DNA from 2 places in the Mesorhizobium sp. M0816 genome. Region 1 is predicted to be linked to the other one. Evidence: predicted binding sites of a transcription regulator. Region 1 holds the regulator's gene; the other holds the start of a gene.
What was found. Region 1 encodes LexA, which represses DNA repair genes until DNA is damaged. Its sites were predicted from a motif close to TGTTCNNNNTGTGTTCNG; they were not measured.
Positions count from the first base shown of each region.

Region 2: dinB (DNA polymerase IV) is a predicted target of LexA. The motif match lies at 1,299-1,316, and genes of this name have one in related genera.

Region 1 is NZ_JAMYOT010000021.1:89,013-92,426, reverse strand. Features, by position in the region: gene NKI17_RS26830 (ComEC/Rec2 family competence protein) at 1-1,544, shown strand, start outside; gene lexA (transcriptional repressor LexA) at 1,538-2,272, opposite strand; gene kynU (kynureninase) at 2,720-3,414, shown strand, end outside.
Region 2 is NZ_JAMYOT010000007.1:262,820-266,233, forward strand. Features, by position in the region: gene dinB (DNA polymerase IV) at 5-1,246, opposite strand; gene ybiA (riboflavin biosynthesis intermediates N-glycosidase) at 1,377-2,096, opposite strand; gene NKI17_RS13460 (GNAT family N-acetyltransferase) at 2,024-2,482, opposite strand; gene NKI17_RS13465 (hypothetical protein) at 2,556-2,918, opposite strand; gene NKI17_RS13470 (hypothetical protein) at 3,111-3,410, shown strand.

The DNA of each region.
Region 1 (3,414 bases):
AGGGCGAGATTGCTGCTGCGCTGATCGTCGGCGTGCGCGCCGGCATTCCCGAGGAGATCAACGAAGCGATGCGGCGCACCGGCATCTACCACATCATCTCCATCTCGGGGCTGCATATGGCGTTGGTCGCCGGCACCATCATGGCGCTGCTGCGGGGTGCCTTTGCGCTGTTTCCCGATTTCTCATCGCGACGGCCGGTCAAGAAATATGCCGCGGCCGCCGCGCTTTTTTCGATTGCGGCCTACCTCGTCTTTTCCGGCATTGTCGTTGCGGCCGAACGCAGCTTCATCATGCTGGCGGTGATGCTTATCGCCGTGCTGTTCGACCGGGCCGCGCTCACCATGCGCAACCTGGCGATCTCGGCCATCGCGGTCATCCTGGTGTCGCCGCACGAGGTGGTCGGTCCGAGTTTCCAGATGTCCTTCGCCGCGACGGCGGCCCTTGTCGGCGCCTATGCAGGCTGGTCCGATTACCGCGCCGGCAGGGCCACCACGCCGCCACCGCGGCGGTCGCCGCTACGCTTTGCCACTCGAAAGGTCCTGTTGGGCATGTGCGGTCTGGCGATGACCTCGATCATTGCAGGGAGCGCCACGGCGCTTTTCGCCATATGGCATTTCCAGCGCGTGGCGCCGCTCAGCCTGTTCGCCAATCTGGCCATCATGCCCATCGTCTCACTGGTCGTCATGCCCTTCGCCGTTCTCAGCGCGCTGGCGATGCCGTTCGGTGCGGATGGCCCTTTCCTCTATGTCATGGGCAAGGGGCTGACGGCGATGATCGCCCTGTCCGGGTGGATCTCGGAGCGCTCGCCGATCGATGCGGTCGGGCTGATTTCGCTGAGATCCGTCCTTCTGGTGACGATCGCCCTCGTCATTGCCAGCATGGCGACGACCTGGTTGCGGCTGGCGGCACTTCCTTTTGCGCTCGCCGGCTTGCTGACGACAACGCAGACACGCATACCCGACGTATTGGTCTCGGAGGACGCGCGGCTGGTCGCGCTGCCGATCGGCAGCGGTGAACTCGCGGTCAACCGGGCACGCCCGAATGAGTTCACCATCGACAACTGGAAACGCGCGCTCACATCAGAGGCCATCGTCGCGCCGGAAACGCCTGGAAAGAACGACCCGCAATTCGACATTGCCGATCCGGCCGACCTACCGCCGGGCATGCCGTTCATTTGCACGGACGGCCTCTGCCTTGCCAGGCATCCATCCGGCGCGATCATCGCGCAAGCCAAGGACCGCGATACTGCGCGGCCAGCCTGCGCCTTTGCCAGCTTGATCGTCATCGACGACGCCACCGCCCATAACCCCTGCTACTACGACCGGCTGGTCCTCGTCGTCACCAAACGGCAACTGGCGCGCGCGGGAAGTGCCGCCGTCTATTTCGATCCACAAGCGGCAACACGCGCCGAGATCCGCTTCGCCGTCGAAAAATCATACCGGCCCTGGCACGTGCAGCGGAAATTTTCACGCGCGGCACGGGGCCTGCCGCCATACCGCAGGGCCGACAACCCCAAAGCCGGCGCCAAGGGCGGAGCTCAGTAGCGGCGGATCAGTCCGACGAGCTTGCCCTGCACCTTGACCCTGTCTGGTCCGAAGATGCGCGTCTCGTAGGCCGGATTGGCGGCTTCCAGGGCGATCGAGGCGCCCTTGCGGCGGAACCGCTTCAGCGTCGCTTCCTCCTCGTCGACCAGTGCCACCACGATCTCACCGGGGCTCGCCGTATCGGCATTGCGGATGATCACCGTGTCGCCGTCGAAAATGCCAGCCTCGATCATCGAATCGCCTTTGACCTCGAGCGCATAATGCTCGCCGCCCATGATCATATCCGGCGGCACCGAAATCGAATGCGTCTGGTGCTGGATGGCATCGATCGGCACACCGGCCGCGATGCGGCCCATTACCGGGATCGAAACGGCGGCGACGACATCGTCGTCATTGCCGGCTGCAGGGACACGCGACGATGTCGGCTTGCCCTGCCGAGGGGCGCCTTGCCCAAGGCTGCCCTGGATGACACTCGGCGAGAACTTGCGTGCCGCATTGAGGCCGGGGGCGATCGAGTCAGGCAGGCGTAGCACCTCCAGCGCACGGGCCCGGTTGGGCAAACGGCGAATGAAGCCGCGCTCCTCCAGCGCCGTAATCAGCCGGTGGATTCCGGATTTGGAAGCCAGATCGAGCGCTTCCTTCATCTCGTCGAATGAAGGCGGGATACCGCTTTCCTTCAACCTTTCGTGGATGAACATAAGCAGTTCGTGTTGTTTGCGTGTCAGCATAGCGACCCCCAACAGAATCAGAAAAACAAACCCAGAACAAACACTATCTGTTCCAGTTGTGTTCCGCAACTGTTTAAAGTTTAATGAATGCGTTAAGGCTCGGGAAACAAACGACGTCCCCTACCGGCGTACCGCATTTTCACCGCCGCGAGCCTCATCGCCTTGATTCTGCTTTCGTTTGCGCCCTTCTGGCCTCCTAGAAGGCGGCACTGGCATCGGCCGTCGGTCGGCAAAAGGCACGGAATTGAACCCGTATCGACTGTGCGGTTTGGTCAATGCACCGTGAACGAAACGAATTCAAAACGCCAACCTCGGGTTAAGTCCCGGTTTCCACCGCCTGGTCAGGCTGCTTCTCGCCGGTGGAGCCTTGCTGCGCGCAACCAGGTAATGGAAGAACAGTCGATGCGTGTCCGGCGTTGCGTTGGATCTTGGGGGAGCAGACAAATCATGACAGGAATTCCCGATCTCGTGGCCATAAAGGCGATGGATGCCGCGGATCCGTTGCGCGCGATGCGCGACCGCTTTGTGTTGCCGCAAGGAGTGATCTATCTCGACGGCAATTCGCTAGGAGCTGCTTCACGTGCCGCTTTCGATGAACTGCACAAGGCCGCGACCGAAGAATGGTCGCATGATCTCATCCGCGCATGGAACACGGCCGGCTGGTTCAACATGCCGCTTGAACTTGGCGACCAGCTCGGGCGCCTGATCGGTGCCGCGGCCGGCCAGACGGTGGTCTGCGACACGACATCGGTCAACATCTACAAGCTGCTGCACGCCGCCATGGCCATGCGACCGGAGCGGCAGGTCATCGTCGCCGAGGGCGATAGTTTTCCGACGGACCTCTACATGGCCGAGGGTGTGGTTTCGACGCGAAAAGATACGCTGCTGCGCCTCTCGGGGGTCGACGCGCCGACCATCGAAGAGCTGATCGACGAACGCACCGCCGTGGTGCTGGTCAACCACGTCAACTATAAGTCGGGCGAACTGCGCGACATGCCGGCGCTGACGCGCAGGGCTCAGGAAGCCGGGGCGATGATCGTCTGGGATCTCTGCCACACCGCCGGCGCGATGCCAGTCGAACTCGACAAGGCAAACGCCGATTTTGCCGTTGGCTGCACCTACAAATATCTGAATGGCGGCCC
Region 2 (3,414 bases), on a different contig from region 1:
AGGCTCACAATTCCTTTTCGGCCAGCTCGCGAAAGGCGTCGGGAACCGACCGCTGTAGCCCGAGCGCGACCGAGGCGTAGCCCACCGCCTCCCAGCCGAAGCGGTCGCGGATCTTGTCGACGGCGCGATCCGCGGTCCAGCGCGCCGCGCCCTTGCTGGTGCCGGGGCGGCGGCGGTCGTCGTCGAGCCCGAGCGGCAGTTCCAGTTGCAGGCCGGCATGCTGCTCCAGATGCGATACGGCGATCGCCAGCAGCGAGATTGTCTTTTCGTGCGGATGGTCGATGAGCACCTTGCGCACCAGCGCCTCGGCGATCTCGGCCAGCATGGCGGTTGCCGAAATCGGCTGGTCGAGCGTGATCGAGCGCGTCACCGAGCGCAAATCGGCAAAGCGGACGCGAACCGTCACCGTGCGGCCGGGCCGGGATTTCGCCCGCAATCTTGTGGCGACCCTGTCGGCCAGATGCAGCAAAGCGGGCACGAAGACCTGCTCCTCGGCCGGTTTTCGGCCAAGCGCCGACTGCGCACCCGCCGAGCGCGCCCGGCGCTGCGTCTCGAGCTTGCGCGGATCGCGGTTCCACGCCAGCGCGTTGAGTTTCTCTCCCGCCGCCGGCCCGAGCAGGCGCTCAAGCGCCCCACCATTGGTCTTCGCCAGCTCGCCGATGGTGTTGACGCCGATGCCGGCCAGCCGCTGCCTGGTGACCGGGCCGACGCCCCACATCAGCTCGACCGGCAGGTGGTGCAGGAACTCCAGCTCGTGGCGCGGATCGACCACCACCAGCCCGTCCGGTTTTGCGACCTGTGAGGCGATCTTGGCCAGATGCTTGGTGCGGGCTACGCCGACCGAGATCGGCAGGCCAAGCTCGGTCCGCACGCGGCGGCGGATCTTGCCGGCGATCTCGGCCGGCGAGCCGAACAAATGGGTGCAGCCGGCGACGTCGGCAAAGGCCTCGTCGATCGAAATCCGCTCGACCACCGGCGTGAAATCGCCGAGCACCTTGATTGCCGCATCGCCCAGCCGCTGATAGTCCTTGAAATGGCCGCCGACGAAGATGAGTTGCGGGCAGAGTTCCCGCGCGCGCCGTCCCGGCATACCGCCGCGCACGCCGAACGCCTTGGCTTCATAGGATGCGGCAAGCACTACCCCGCCGCCGACGGCAATCGGCTTGCCGCGCAAGGCCGGGTCGAGCAACTGTTCGACCGAGGCATAGAAGGCATCCAGATCCGCGTGGAGGATGTTGGCTTCCATCCGGCCCGTTCGCCCGCGGCGGTTCGAACGCCGCATTGTCTCGAGTTGTGATGAGAACATAAAGAGAACATTGTCGGTGGATTGTCAAGCAGCGCGGAGGCTGCCGCAGATGACGAGCGCACGGCAATGTTCAGCCGCGCAGCCGATCGCGAGCCTGCATCAGCGCGAATCCCAACAGGTTCTCGCCGCGCCACAGCAGCGGGTTCACTGCCCTCTCGTCATCCGCCGCAAGGCCGATACCCCACACCCGGTCGACAGGGCTCGCCTCGACCAGCACCCGGTCATGCGTCGACAACAGATATTCGCGCAGCGCCGCGTTCTGACGGAACTTCTGAAAGCTCCCTTCAGTCACGATGCGATATTTGTCTGCATCCCATTTGGTGCCATCGAAGCCGCTCACCTGGCGGCCAAGCTGCTTTGCCTGCTTGGGGCTCGCCGCCCTGAGGATTTGTGTTGCCGTCGGAGCATCACCGAACAGTCGTGCCTTCTCGGCCATCATCCAGTGTTCGGCAGTCGGATAGCTCAGGCCATCGACGGTAAAGGGCGCATGCCACCACTGGCTGAAGCACGACGTGGTTATGCGGCCGTCCTTAGACGGCTGATGGCCCCAGAAGAACAGGAACTTCTGCCGGGGCTTTGCGCGAAAGGTTTTCTCAAGCCAGGTTCGGTCGTAAATCATGGGCGGATGGAGCAGGGCGAACGGCCGGCTTGTCAATGCTCCATCCAGAGTGGATAGCGAAGATGAGCGGTCGGCGCTGAATGCGATGAAATGCTGATCTACAGCGCCATCTTGTAGCCGAGATGACTGGCGGTGAAGCCGAGGCGCTCGTAAAAAGCGTGCGCCTCCCATCGACCTTTGTCCGTGGTGAGCTGGACGAAGCTGCAATTGCGCGAACGGCATGTTTCAATCGCCCATTCGATCATCAACTTGCCGACGCCGCGAGAGCGCCATTGCCAGGCGACGCGAACGCCTTCGATCTGGCCGCGCCAGGCGCCTTTTCTCGAAATGCCTGGAAGGAAGCTGAGCTGCAGCGTTCCGACCACTTGCCCGGCGTTGACGGCGACGGCCAGCAACTGGTTGGGATCGGTATCGATTGCGCTAAAGGCATCGAGATAGGATGGCGCAAGCGGCGTGGACGGGTCTTCCCGGTCTGCGCCGAGCACATCGTCGGCAAGCATTGCAACGATCGCCGGCAGGTCGGGCGCCTGCGCGCGACGGAATTCGATCTCGCTCATCGCGCGGAGACATACGGCGCGGTGTCAGCGATCGCAATATCCGTTTTGACTTGCAAGGGAGGCCCGCGCGCCTTCAGGTGGCCTCGAGCGCCCAGAGGCGGTGGCCGTAGCGGCGGAAGAAGCGGGCGAAGAGGCGCTGCTGCCTGGCGCGGGCGAGGTCGGCGGCGCGCCTTTCCTGCCGCCAGCGCGGCATGTTGCGGAACATCGACAGGAAGCGGGCGGCATCCTCGAGGGCCTCCTCGGCTGACTGCGCCGGGCGGATCGCCGCCAGGAACAAAGCGCGGCTCGGCTTCATCCGGTCGATCGCCGCCTTGCGCTGGCGATGGCCCTGGCGCGCCGTGCGGATGCCGTCCTGGCGGATGGCCGCGAAAGCGGCAAGCATGGCCGGGCTGTCGCCGGCATAACCGCAGGCCTGGGCGAACTGGGCGAGGTCCATCGTCACTCCCTTGCTTGCCGGCGGACGGAGCGGCCGCGGTTCTGTTGCTCGCGCCGATTCCAGCCTGCACGAGATAAAAGCATAACTCAAATAATCGAACAAGTGAAACTTTCACGTTGATGTAAGCGGAACCGACTCGACTCCGCTCCAAAAACCGATAATGTTGCGAACAAAGCAGGAACGATGATGGGGATGACCATGGCATTGGCAGGCAAGGAAGCGACGATCGCCGATGTTGTCTCGATTGCCGTCGAATGCATCGACTGCGGCCGCAACAGGTGGTGGAAGCCGGCCGAGCTCAAGCGGCATGGGGTGATGCCGGAGACACCGCTGGCCGCACTTTCGGGGCGCCTGATCTGCAAGACCTGCCGGGCCGACGGCCTGCCGGGCGCCGCCGTCTCGATCCAGGCCGCCTTCATCGACGACCGGCAACGGACCCGCGCCGAGGCGCGCCTGCTCAACGGTCGAGAGCTGCAGTCGAGGCGGGCTTGAGGGG